One region of the Haloglycomyces albus DSM 45210 genome, then DNA from elsewhere that is predicted to be linked to it. Evidence: predicted binding sites of a transcription regulator. Region 1 holds the regulator's gene; each other region holds the start of a gene.
What was found. The regulator HrcA, encoded in region 1, represses chaperone genes, less so after heat shock. The targets are predictions, from matches to a motif close to CTTAGCACTCNCNNNNNGNGAGTGCTAAG.

Region 1 (4,201 bases):
GCCACTGGGCAGCTGGTCGATGAGGAAAAACGGTTCAGTCACGGTTTTCTACCTTAGACGCCTTGCGGCCATGGCTGCGGTGTTGTGGGGACGCGGTTGTCGTCCCCACGGCGAGATTACTGGTGACCGTGGAAGGCGTCGCGCATCCGCGCGAAGAAGCCCGAGCCGGACTTAACTTCCTTGATCTCCTCGTCGCGTAGTGTCGCCAGGTTACGCAGGATCTCTTCCTGTTCCCCATCCAGTTTGGTGGGGGTGCGTACGTCGAGTTCGACGTAGAGGTCGCCGCGTGTGCCGGTACCGCGTAGTTTGGGAATGCCCTTGCCACGGATCTTTTTGACCGTGTCGGGTTGGGTGCCGGGCGGTACCTCGACTTCCACTTCCTCGTCGAGGGTGTGAACGTTGAGTTTGGTTCCCAGCGCCGCTTGGGTCATGGGTACGCGCACTCGGCAGTGCAGGTCCGGTCCGTCGCGGGTGAAGACCTCGTGCGGTTTTTCGTGGACTTCGACGTACAGGTCGCCGGCCGGGCCGCCGCCGGGGCCGACCTCGCCTTCGCCCGACAGACGGATCCGCATGCCGTCTTCGATGCCCGAGGGGATCTTGACGGTGATCTTGCGGCGGCTGCGGACGCGTCCTTCCCCGCCGCATTTGCTGCAGGGGTCGGCTATGAGGGAGCCGTAGCCGGAGCAGGCCGAACAGGGGCGAACCGAACGCATTTGCCCGATGATGGTGTTCTGCACGACCTGTACCTGGCCGTTGCCGCCACAGGTGGTACAGGTTTTGACCTCTCCGGTTTCGGAGCCTGAGCCGGTGCATTCGTCACAGAGAACGGCCGTCTCCACGGTAATGTCCGATTCGGTGCCGAAGGCCAGTTCGTCCAGGCTGAGGTCCAGTCGGATCAGGGCGTCGTTACCGGGGCGCGTGCGCGAGCGCGGTCCACGGCGACCTCCGAAGCCGCCCATCGACCCGCCGAAGAAGGCGTCCACGATGTCTTCGAAGCCCATGAAGTTGCCGCCTGCGGCACCGGCTCCGGCCGATCGGTCGTGAGGGTCGCCACCGGCATCCACAATGGCCCGCTTGTCGGGGTCCATGAGGACTTCAAAGGCGACGTTGACCTCTTGCAGGCGCTCTTCGGCGTCGGGTTCGTCGGAGACGTCCGGGTGATACTTGCGCGCGAGCTTCCGATAGGCCTTCTTCATTTCGGCCTCGGAAGCCCCTTTCTCGAGACCCAGAATTCCGTAATAGTCTTTAGCCACAGGTAATCTCACTATATTTGTTGTTCAACGGTTGCGTTCCAATATGTCTGAGACATAGCGGGCCACGGCACGGACTGCCGCGATGGTCCCTGGGTAGTCCATGCGAGTGGGTCCAACGACCCCCATGTGCCCGACGACAGCACCAGGCCCGTAACCGGTGGTTACCACCGTGGTGTGCCGGAAATCATCGAGTTCGTTCTCATCTCCGATGCGGACGGTCAAATTGGTCTGCTCTCCGGGAGGACCAATGAGCCGCATGAGAACCATTTCCTCTTCCAACGCCTCCAGCAGCGGCGTGACACTGCGTATCGGCGCTACGGTGCGGGTGAGATTGGCGGCCCCGGCCACGGCCACGCGTTCCTCGCTGGAGTCCAGGAAGGCGTCCAGGAGGACACGGGTCAGTCCGGTCGCGATGCCGCGCAGCTCCGGCCGGGCCTCATTAGGCAGCCGAGACAGGATCTCGGGAGCCTCCACGATAGGTTGCCCGGCGAGTTTTTCGTTGATGAGCGTGCGCAGTTCGAGCGTGTAGTCCTCGTCGATTTCCTCGCGGAATTCCAGGTGCCGCTGTTCGACTCGTCCGGTGTCGGTGATGACGACCAGTAGAAGCCGGTACGGACCGAGACGAAGGAGCTCAAGGTGCCGCACGGTGGAACGGTTGAGGCTGGGGTACTGCACCACGGCGACCTGGTGGGTCAGTTGCGCCAGGAGACGGACGGTTCGGTTGACCACGTCGTCGAGGTCGCCGGCCTCGGAAAGATAGCGGTTGACCGCCCGGCGTTCGGCGCTGGAGAGCGGCTGGATCTTCTCCAGGCGATCGACGAAAAGGCGATAGCCCTTGTCGGTGGGGATTCGCCCCGCCGAGGTATGGGGCTGCTGGATATAGCCGGAGTCTTCCAGCCAGGCCATGTCGTTTCGCACGGTCGCGGCGGATACTCCCAATTCGTGTTGGGTGGCAATGGCTTTCGAGCCCACCGGCTCCTGAGTGGAGACATAGTCCTCAACGACGGCACGCAGCACCTGTAGTTTGCGTTCATCCATCGCCTCTCAAGTCCTTCCACTCCCCGGCCTGCATCCTTACCGCGAACGTTGTTTCGGGTCGAACGACGACACCGTCCCACGAACGTTCACGATCAAGTTTGGCACTCTTAAGGCTAGAGTGCCAAACTCAAACCCTAGAACACAACGAATACGCAGTTTAATGCCCCGTTTCCGGGCTATGAGTCAGGAAACAGGAGTTGTCCGGATTCGTCGGCCACCACGCCGGAGGAACCGAAGTCCTCGGCCAGTTCATTGATGGCGTCGAGGCCGCGCGCCTGGTCGTCGGGAGCGGGGTAGCCATTGGAGTCCATCACCGTTGGGGTGAATTTCGACTCGACGGTCTCTCCGTCCTTCGACAGCGTCACCGATAGGACTCCGCCCACACCGAGCCAGCCGTCGCCGTCCAGAATGTTCTGTCCGCCACCGAAATTACCGAGGGAGTAAGCGATGAGTTTACCGTTGTAATATTCCATTCCGCGCATGACGTGCGGACCGTGCCCGATGACGACGTCCGCGCCGGCGTCCACGCAAGCGTGCGACAGACCCATGGGGTCGCCGCGATCCTCGCCGTGAAACGTCTCGGTCCCGGCGGTGACGTGACGGGCGTCGGTGCCTTCGGCACCCATGTGTACTGAGACCACCACGACGTCGGCGCTCGCGGCCGCCTCACGCACCAATTGGTCGCAGGCCTGAATATCGCGGGAGTCGGTGAACATGTAATACGGTGCGAAACCGACGATCGCTACGGAGATCCCGTTCCGTTCCACCTGCGTGATCGTGCCCTGATGACCTGACAGCTCCATGCCGAGACCCTCCACTACGTCCCGGGTTTCCTCCGCCCCTTGTGGTCCGGCGTCCCAGGCGTGGTTGTTGGCGTGATTGAGCACGTCGAATCCCGCCTCGGAGTAGAGCGAGGCGTATTCACCGGGCAAACGGAAGTAGATACAGCCCGACTCACACTTCTGCCACTCGGCGGTGGAGAAAGCGCCTTCCAGGTTGGCGATGTTGACGTCCCCGTCGAATCGATCACTCACCTTCGCAAAGAAGGCGTCGTCGCCTTCTGCCGGAAGCCGGTCGGGCCACTTGCCGGGGAACGCGTCTCCCACGTGCGTAATGGTGACGCCCTCAACCTCCGGTTCCCGGGTCGGCGACGGCCGGGGCGAACGGCTTTCCTCACCGGCCCGGCCGGGAGCGGATTCGTCCGAATCCTCACTTCCGCACGCGGTCAAGGACAGTCCCGCACCGGCACCGAGCAATACACTGCGGCGCGCCAAGGCACGGGTGGACAGCGGAGTGGTACGAGGCATGAAAACAAGTCTCCAATGAACGCGAATCGGCTCTGTCCGGGCGGCGAGCCTCCCGGCGAGTCGTTGAATATTCAGGGGTCGTTATACGGTGAGATCGCGGATGACGGCGTCGGCCAATAGGCGCCCTCGCAGCGTCAACCGCAAGCGCCCGTCACCGATGACCACCAGACCGTCATCGGCCAGGCGGTCGGCGACCGCACGGGCCTCTCGGCTCAACAACTGTAGCGGAAGGCCCGTCGAGAGCCTAGTCCGCAACATAATCGTTTCCAAATAGTGATCACTATCAGTCAATTCCTCACCGTCGTCGACGGCGAGTCCGTCGGCCAGACGCTGTCCGTACGTCGCGGGATGTTTGACGTTCCACCAGCGTATTCCCGGCAGATGCGAATGCGCCCCGGGTCCGGCTCCCCACCAGTGGCCCCCATCCCAATAGAGGACGTTGTGCCGACAGCGACCCTCCTCACCACGCGCCCAGTTGGATACCTCATACCAACTGAAACCGGATTGAGACAGGATCTCCTCGGCCGCGAGATAGCGGTCGGCGGCCACATCGTCCGACGGCTGCGGCACCTCACCGGCGCGCACGCGTCGTGCCAGAGCAGT
Region 2 (4,201 bases), 180 kb from region 1:
TTCATGAGTGGTTCCCCCCTTCAAACGTCCGTTGTCTTGTCGGTGTTTTATCGGCCGGTGGTCTCGGATCGTCGCCTAGGAGTCCCGCCAGTTCTTTTCGTCCCCGATGCAGCCATGACTTCACCGTTCCGGCTCTGACGCCGCACACCTCGGCTATATCGGCGACCGACATGTCGCCCATGTAATGCATGACGATGGCTTTCCGTTGCCGGGCACCGACCTTCTGGAGAGCTTCGTGAAGGGCGATGTGATCGGGATTGACGGCCGGAACGCCTTCGGGATCACGTTGTTTCAAGAGAAATCGACGGGCCACCTGATTGCGGCGGTGGCGGTTGGTGGCGAGGTTCCAGGCCACGCGGCGAACCCACGCCAAGGGCTGGTCGTAAACCCCGATCCGGTCCCATCGCTGCCACGCGCGGAGGAACGCCTCCTGCACCATGTCCTGCGCTTCACTGGCATCGCCCAAATACGCGGATACTTGACCGGCCAGATCCGAATAGTGATCCTCGTAAAGGTCAATAAAGTCGGATTCGGTGCGCACGGACACTCCACGGGCTCTTGGGGACGCGACGAACATCGACGGCTGAGTCGTAGTCCCCATTGTCACTGGTGTTGAAAAGTCCTTCACATCTGGGGTGTCGATTGCGGTCTCTCCCACTTGCCGCCTCGGTGGAAAATGCGGTTCAAGCGGGCCTCCTCGGTGTCGTCGGCGGTGCGCCGAGCGCGTCGTATCGTTCTGCCGAACGGGGTCGGCCATCAGGGTCGTGGACATGACACGGTGCTTTCGGAGTTCGGTCGTCGCAGGCGCGGCAGTGTGGAAGTCGAACATTGCCTTCGTTAGCTAAACACCTCACCGACACGCTCGGTTGCACTGGGAAACGGGCGATTCGGACGGCCTCCCTCGGTCGGGTGACTAGGCCGACGTCGGGTATTCGAGAAGCCACGTTACGTGCTCGTCGCCCACTCGCGTCAAGGCAACGGTTGCCGACCGGTCTCCCTGGAGGCGTAGCTCGCGACGCAACTTCTGCGGGTCGATTCCGGTTCCCCGCTGTTTGATCGTCAAGGCGCCGATTCGGCGTTCACGCAGCGCCCGTGCCAGAGACTTGGTTTTGAAGGGCAGTCGCTCGGCGATCCTCCAACAGCGTGCCAGCGGAGTCACAGCGGGGCGGTCGGCGTACAGGTAGGCGATCGAAGGATGCCCGGTCCACGCGTCGCAGGAACGCGCCAGATCGGACACGAGACCGGAACGAATCACCGCTCCGTCGGGCTCGATCAGGAAGTCTCCCGCGCGAGTGGACGTGGGGGCGGTTTCTCCTCCCGTGCCGGACAGCTCGTGCCAGGACGTGCCGTCCCACACCGACGCCCTCCGCGGTGCGGCGGCCGCGTCCCCCACCCAGAGACACGCCTCCACCACCGTGCCGTCGTACGAGACCCACTCCCCCTCGGCGTGGACCGAGTCGATCCAGGCGTGATCGATGCCCGGGCCGACCTTGACCGCGGAGGCGCGCAACGGGGTGAGACGGCGCAACAGTTCGTCCAAGGCGGGGGAATAGTGAGCCGGGTCGAAGCGTCGGCCCACCCCGTCGCGGCGGGCCGGGTCGGCGACGGCGATGTCGTCGAGCGGCACCTCCAAAGCATCGGCCCGCTCGACCGAGATGGAGTGACTCCATCCCAGCGCGGCGGCATTGGCGCGCGTCAACCACGCCGTCTCCGGATCCCACTCCACGGCCCTCACCCGCAGTCCCGCTCGGGCCAGAGCGAGAGATTCCGTGCCCAGTCCCGCGCACAGATCACTGACGGCCGAACGGTCACCGCCGTAGGCCGCCAGTCGTTCGGCTCGTCGCCGTGCGACGGCGGGACGTGTCGCCTGCTCCAAGGTCGCACGGGTGAAGAACATGGATGCGGCGTCCGCTCCGAATTTCGACCGGGCGCGTTCGCGCAGCTGTGCGAGCCCGACGGCCGCGGCCACCACACCGGGATCGGAGTAGTGGCGACGCAACTTCACCGTCGCGTTATGACCGAACTCCCGCCAGGCGCGCTCCGCCCGCTCCTGCAGTTGTGAATCGGCCGCCACGGCCTCCCAACGTTCCACTGCCTCCGACATGCCCCACTCCAGAAATGATTTCTTCGCCACAAAAACTCGCAACAAAGCGCATTGAACTGCGATAATAATTTTACGATTAGCACTCGTGCCACGAGATTGCCAACCGGACTTTCCGGTTTGGCACTCTCGATGTTAGAGTGCTAAGAGAGGTTTTCCGGTACGGAAATCCACCTCTACATTGCCACCGTGGTCTTGCTCCCGCGACGACAAGACCCGCGAACGTGGCGGCATACAATATAGACCTGTCAAGTTTGGAGATCCAAATGAGTGAGGCTGCTATCAAGCCGCTGGGTGACCGCATTGTCGTCCAGACCAACGAAGCGGAAACCACGACGGCTTCCGGCATCGTCATCCCCGACACCGCCAAAGAGAAGCCGCAGGAGGGCACCGTCCTCGCCGTGGGGCCCGGCAACATCGACGAAAAGGGCAACCGCGTCCCCGTCGACGTCAACGTCGGTGACGTCGTCATCTACTCCAAGTACGGAGGCACCGAAGTCAAGTACGCCGGTGACGAGTACCTGATCCTCTCCTCGCGTGACGTTCTCGCCGTCGTCGAGAAGTAAGTCGAAGGACAAGGCCGTGTAACGAAACCACCGCACGGAACCGAACCGGCTGAGGTTTCCGCACACGGCCAGGCCCTACATCGCATGTGGGGCCTTCTTGCCTATCTATCCAAGGAACAAGGAAATGGCTAAAGAACTAACATTCGCAGACAGCGCGCGCGAACACCTCCTCCACGGGGTGGACAAGCTGGCCGACACCGTGAAGGTGACCCTCGGCCCCAAAGGACGCAACGTCGTTCTGGAGAAGTCCTTTGGCGCCCCGGTGATCACCAACGACGGTGTCACCATCGCCAAAGAGATCGAACTGGAAGACGCCGACGACAACCTCGGTACCCAGCTGGTCAAGGAAGTCGCCACCAAAACCAACGACGTCGCCGGAGACGGAACCACGACCGCGACGGTTCTCGCCCAGGTTATGTCGCACCTCGGCATTAAATCCGTCACCGCGGGCGGAAACCCCGTCGCCATTCGCCGTGGCATCGACCAGGCCGCCACTGCAGTGAGCGACGAACTCCTGAAGCGCTCCATCGACATCAACGGACACGAGCACATCCAGCAAGTGGCCGCCATCAGCGCCCAGGACGAAGAAATCGGTGAACTCATCGCCAACGCGATGGACACCGTCGGCACCGACGGCGTCATCTCCATCGAAGACGGCTCCAGCCTGGAAACCGAACTGGACGTCACCGAAGGCATGCAGTTCGACAAGGGATACATCTCCCCGAACTTCATCACCGACCAGGAATCCCGTCAGGCGGTCTTCGAAGACCCCTACATCCTGGTCACCAACAACAAGATCTCGGTGATCGAAGACCTCCTTCCCCTCCTGGAAAAGGTCGTCAACGAATCCAAGCCGCTGATCATCATCGCCGAGGACCTGGAAGGCCAAGCGCTCGCCACCCTGTCGGTCAACGCTCTGCGCGGTACCGTCAAGGTCGCGGCGGTCAAGGCTCCGGCGTTCGGCGACCGCCGCAAGGCCATGCTGGGCGACATCGCGGCTCTGACCGGTGCCGAAGTGATCTCCGACGAGGTCGGCCTCAGCATCAAGCAGGCCGAACTGAACCACTTGGGTTCCGCTCGTCGCGTCACCATCACCAAGGATGACACCACCATCGTGGACGGTGCCGGTGACAAGAGCGTCGTCGACGCTCGCGTGCAGCAGATCAAGACTCAGATCCAGCAGACCGACTCCTCCTGGGACCGCGAGAAACTGGAAGAGCGTCTGGCGAAGCTGTCGGGTGGAGTCGCCGTCCTCAAGGTCGGCGGGGCCACCGAGGTGGAGCAGAAAGAGCGTAAGCACCGCATCGAAGACGCCGTCGCCGCCACCAAGGCCGCGTCGGAGGAAGGCATCATCGCCGGCGGTGGTTCCGCGCTCATCCACGCCGCTCCGGTGCTCGACGGTCTGAAGGTGGACGACAAGGAAGAGCAGCTCGGCATCGACATCGTGCGCGAGGCTCTCGGTGAGCCGGTGCGCCGCATCGCTATGAACGCCGGCCAGAAGGGCGACGTTGTGGCCGCCAAGGTGGCCGAACTT
Region 3 (4,201 bases), 650 kb from region 1:
CAGCGAAGGGCGGAAGGCTTCCCGTCGGTCGAATCGGTGCGATCGCTCCAGGAAGCGGGTATCTCCACGGTGGTCGTCATACCGCAATGGGCACGCGGCACGGAGTGGGAACAGCTCGACGTGGACGATCCTCCGGGGCATGTGGACGTCGAACGCCGCCCGGGCGCGGTGGTGTACTCCCTGGACTGAGCCGGTTAAGTACCGACTTGACGCAGAAACGCCACGACTCCCGAGGGTTCGGACTCGTCGTGGCGATGCAGTGGGCTGGCGATGATGTCCATCGTCAGCCGCGAACCGTCCATCTCGATCCGTGCCAATCCCCGTTCCAAGGTGTTGCTCTGCATGGCTCGCAGCATGGGGAGGCGTCCCAGTTCGGGCGTGCCCAGCCGATGTCCGCCGGGGCTGAAATCCACAAACCGTATCCCGGCGTCCAGAAACCTCGGCATTGTCTCTTCGACCTCCGCCGAGAGCCCGAGAAGCCGCAAGGCGGATATGGACATGGCCCGGATACGGAGGTTTTCGTCCAGCAGAGCACAGGGATCCCCACTACCTTGAATCGCCGACTTCCACGGAATGAGGTTTGCCGGCAGTGGAGCGGAGTGGGCGTAACGCGAACGCGCCGCCAGACGCGAGGAATTGTCGTTTCCCTGGGGCAGAGACATTTCCAGTTGGGTCATCGACGCAAGCGCTCCTCGTCCGACCCCTGGACGGACCAGTGGTCGATATCAGGGTGTGATCGCGATCTTCGGCTCTTCCAACGGTAAGCGATCAGTGACAGTGAAATACTCTCAGTTCACTCAAGTTAACACATACTCGCTAAGATTGGAAAGCACTGGACAAAACCACCAGAGTTCGCAGGGTCACGCGAGCCGCCGCGTCATGCGTCATTTCCCTGGTTTATTAACTAGTATCTGCCCTATGACAGACAATCCGTATTGGAATGAATCGGACCAGTCGCGCTTCGACGAGTCCAGCGATCCCATCGTCACCGGCGACTTCTCCTCCTGGTGGAACGCCGGTATCAATGTGGTGCAACGGTCCTGGCGTTCCATGGGAACGATCCTCCTCATCGGGGTGGCGATCCCCGGCTTCGTGCTGAACCTGCTCAATACCCTGGCCTATCAGGACACCGAATCCGGCATGTTCGACATGGGGGCGGCCAATGCCGAGACCTACGACCCCGGTGCGGCCCTCGGCTTTTCCTTGCTGGCCATTCTGCTCCTGTATCTCTACGCCGCCGCGACCATGGCCGCCACCCGTACCGCCGCGGCCGACGCCGCCGGCGGTTTTGTGACGACCTCAGAGGCATTGAAAGCCGCGTTTCGAGTGGGCTGGAAGCTATGGCTGTGGATGGTGCTGGGGTACCTCTGCGTCTCCATTGGACTGGTTTTGCTGGTCGTTCCCGGATTGTTGGTGGCCTTCGGTCTGGCCGTGATCGTTCCGGCCGCCACGTTCCAGAAGAACGTCAATCCGTTCGCACGGTCGTTCGCGCTGACCTATACGAATTTCGGCCCGGCCTTGGGACGTGTGGTCGTCACCGTCATCATCGCGGCCGTCATCAACTGCCTGATTTCCGTCTTCATGGGTTTCCTGGCCGATGTGTTCCTACAGCACGCCCCGGTGGCGATCGGAAACATCATGGCCGTGGTGCTGTCGGCGCTCACCGCTCTGCTGATGTTGATTCCCATGCTGTGGATGACGGCGGCCAATCTCTGTACCTATGCGGCCCTACGCGGTCGATCCGAGGCGATTTCCGCCGTCTCGCTGTCGTCCGAAGCGACCGACGTCGCCCGCTGAATTCGTCTACGACACAATTCACATCCTGAATCACCAGGAAAAATTCCCCCCAGTTTGGCACTCGGAACCGGAGAGTGCTATACCTGAATTGGCACTCGAACGCTGTGAGTGCTAAATAATCGTGCGCGCTGAGGTGGCCGTAAGCACTGGGCCGTGTGGGCCCACAATGCTTGAGTCGTCGCGGGCTGCCGCCTCACCGTCGAAACAATGTGTAACGACGCATCCGAAAGGAAGCCATCAATATGGCAAAGATGATCGCATTCGACGAGGAGGCTCGCCGCGGCCTAGAGCGAGGCATGAACTCCCTCGCCGATGCCGTAAAAGTCACCCTCGGACCTAAGGGCCGCAACGTCGTTCTCGACAAAAAGTGGGGCGCACCCACCATCACCAACGACGGTGTTTCCGTAGCCAAGGACATCGAACTGGACGAGGCCTACGAAAAGATCGGTGCCGAGCTCGTCAAAGAGGTCGCGCAGAAGACCGACGAGGTCGCCGGTGACGGTACGACGACCGCTACCGTTCTCGCCCAGTCCCTGGTGAAGGAAGGCCTCCGCGCCGTCGCCGCCGGTGCCAACCCGATCGCCATCAAGAAGGGCATCGAAAAGGCCGTTTCCAGCGTCGTCGAACAGCTCCACAGCATCTCCACCGAGGTGGACACCGAGGAGCAGATCGCCAACACCGCCTCCATCTCCGCCGGTGACACCACCGTCGGTGCCATCATCGCCGAAGCGATGGAGAAGGTCGGTAAAGAAGGCGTCATCACCGTTGAAGAGTCCAACACCTTCGGGCTGGACCTGGAGCTGACCGAAGGTATGCGCTTCGACAAGGGCTACCTGTCCGGTTACTTCGTGACCGACCAGGACCGCATGGAAGCCGTCCTGGAAGACCCCTACATCCTGATCGTCAACCAGAAGATCAGCGCCATCAAGGACCTGCTGCCGACCCTGGAGAAGGTGACGCAGACGGGCAAGCCGCTGCTGATCATCTCCGAAGACGTCGACGGTGAAGCGCTGGCCACCCTCGTGGTCAACAAGATCCGTGGCATCTTCAAGTCCGTCGCCGTCAAGGCTCCCGGTTTCGGTGACCGTCGCAAGGCCATGCTGGGCGACATCGCCGTCCTGACCGGCGGTCAGGTCATCAGCGAAGAGGTCGGCCTCAAGCTGGACAACGTGGACCTGGACATGCTGGGTACGGCTCGCAAGATCGTCATCGACAAGGACGAGACCACCATCGTCGACGGTGGCGGCGACCAGGACCAGATCGACGGTCGCGTAACCCAGATCCGCGCCGAGATCGAAAACAGCGACTCCGACTACGACCGTGAGAAGCTGCAGGAGCGCCTGGCCCGCCTGGCCGGCGGTGTCGCCGTCATCCGTGTCGGTGCCGCCACCGAGGTCGAGCTGAAGGAGCGCAAGCACCGTATCGAAGACGCCGTGCGCAACGCGAAGGCCGCCGTCGAAGAGGGCATCCTCCCCGGTGGGGGAACCGCGCTGGTTCAGGCCGGTGCGAAGGCCTTCGAGAAGATCGACACCGCCGAGCCCGACGAGGCCACCGGTGTGGAGATCGTGCAGCGCGCCCTGGGCGCCCCGCTGCGCGCCATCGCCGAGAACGCCGGATTCGAAGGCGGAGTCATCGTGGAGAAGGTGAAGAACCTGCCGGTCGGTGAAGGTCTCAACGCCGCCACGGGCGACTACGTCAACATGTTGGACGCCGGTATCCCGGACCCGACCAAGGTGACCCGCTCGGCTCTGCAGAACGCCGGTTCGATCGCCGGTCTGTTCCTGACCACCGAGGCCGTCGTCGCCGACGTTCCCGAGAAGGAAGGCGCCGCCCCCGCAGGCGGTGCGCCTGACATGGGTGGCATGGGCGGTATGGGCTTCTAAGCCGACACCGTTCCGCGTTTCGACGCGACATGCTTTCCGCCGTGTGGCTCCGCGCCACACGGCGTTTTTCATGCTCGATTCCCTGGGGGCCATGGATAGAACCCCGCCGATCCGCAGGATACGCCTACCGCCCAGGCCTTCCTGTCATAGTTCCGACATTTTCTATATTGTTCGGTTGGCATATGTTGGGTAACCTGGTATATGACGCGGCAGTCGACTGACTCACGTTTGAGGTGTACATCCGTATTAGTAGTACGTACCGTCCGCCCCCGAATCACCTGCCCGTTCACCGCGAAGTCAGCCACGCCCGGAGGCGGTCCACGGCCCTGAACGTCTCCGCCCCCGATTCACGAACTCGACCGGCCCGAGCTGAGGTTTCATGTTCACGCAAGTAAATATGACAGGTACGACCGTCCTACGGCGCGAACTACACGACATCATCCTGGAGGCCTGCCCCCTCGACGGCGGCAAGGCAGCACCTCATAATCTCGTTTTCCACGGCCCCACGGGAAGCGGCAAAA

Region 2: groES (co-chaperone GroES) is a predicted target of HrcA. The motif match lies at 2,221-2,249, and genes of this name have one in related genera.
Region 3: groL (chaperonin GroEL) is a predicted target of HrcA. The motif match lies at 1,885-1,913, and genes of this name have one in related genera.

The regions. Positions count from the first base shown of each region.
Region 1 covers NZ_AZUQ01000001.1:386,021-390,221, forward strand. The annotation lists gene HALAL_RS0101975 (16S rRNA (uracil(1498)-N(3))-methyltransferase) at 1-42, opposite strand, end outside; gene dnaJ (molecular chaperone DnaJ) at 117-1,253, opposite strand; gene hrcA (heat-inducible transcriptional repressor HrcA) at 1,278-2,291, opposite strand; gene HALAL_RS0101990 (CapA family protein) at 2,468-3,598, opposite strand; gene hemW (radical SAM family heme chaperone HemW) at 3,680-4,201, opposite strand, start outside.
Region 2 covers NZ_AZUQ01000001.1:570,286-574,486, reverse strand. The annotation lists gene HALAL_RS0102845 (hypothetical protein) at 1-5, opposite strand, end outside; gene HALAL_RS0102840 (RNA polymerase sigma factor) at 2-541, opposite strand; gene HALAL_RS0102830 (class I SAM-dependent methyltransferase) at 914-2,134, opposite strand; gene groES (co-chaperone GroES) at 2,368-2,667, shown strand; gene groL (chaperonin GroEL) at 2,792-4,201, shown strand, end outside.
Region 3 covers NZ_AZUQ01000001.1:1,035,983-1,040,183, forward strand. The annotation lists gene HALAL_RS0104855 (hypothetical protein) at 1-189, shown strand, start outside; gene HALAL_RS0104860 (nitrogen regulation protein NR(II)) at 195-677, opposite strand; gene HALAL_RS0104865 (hypothetical protein) at 919-1,797, shown strand; gene groL (chaperonin GroEL) at 2,040-3,680, shown strand; gene HALAL_RS0104875 (ATP-binding protein) at 4,078-4,201, shown strand, end outside.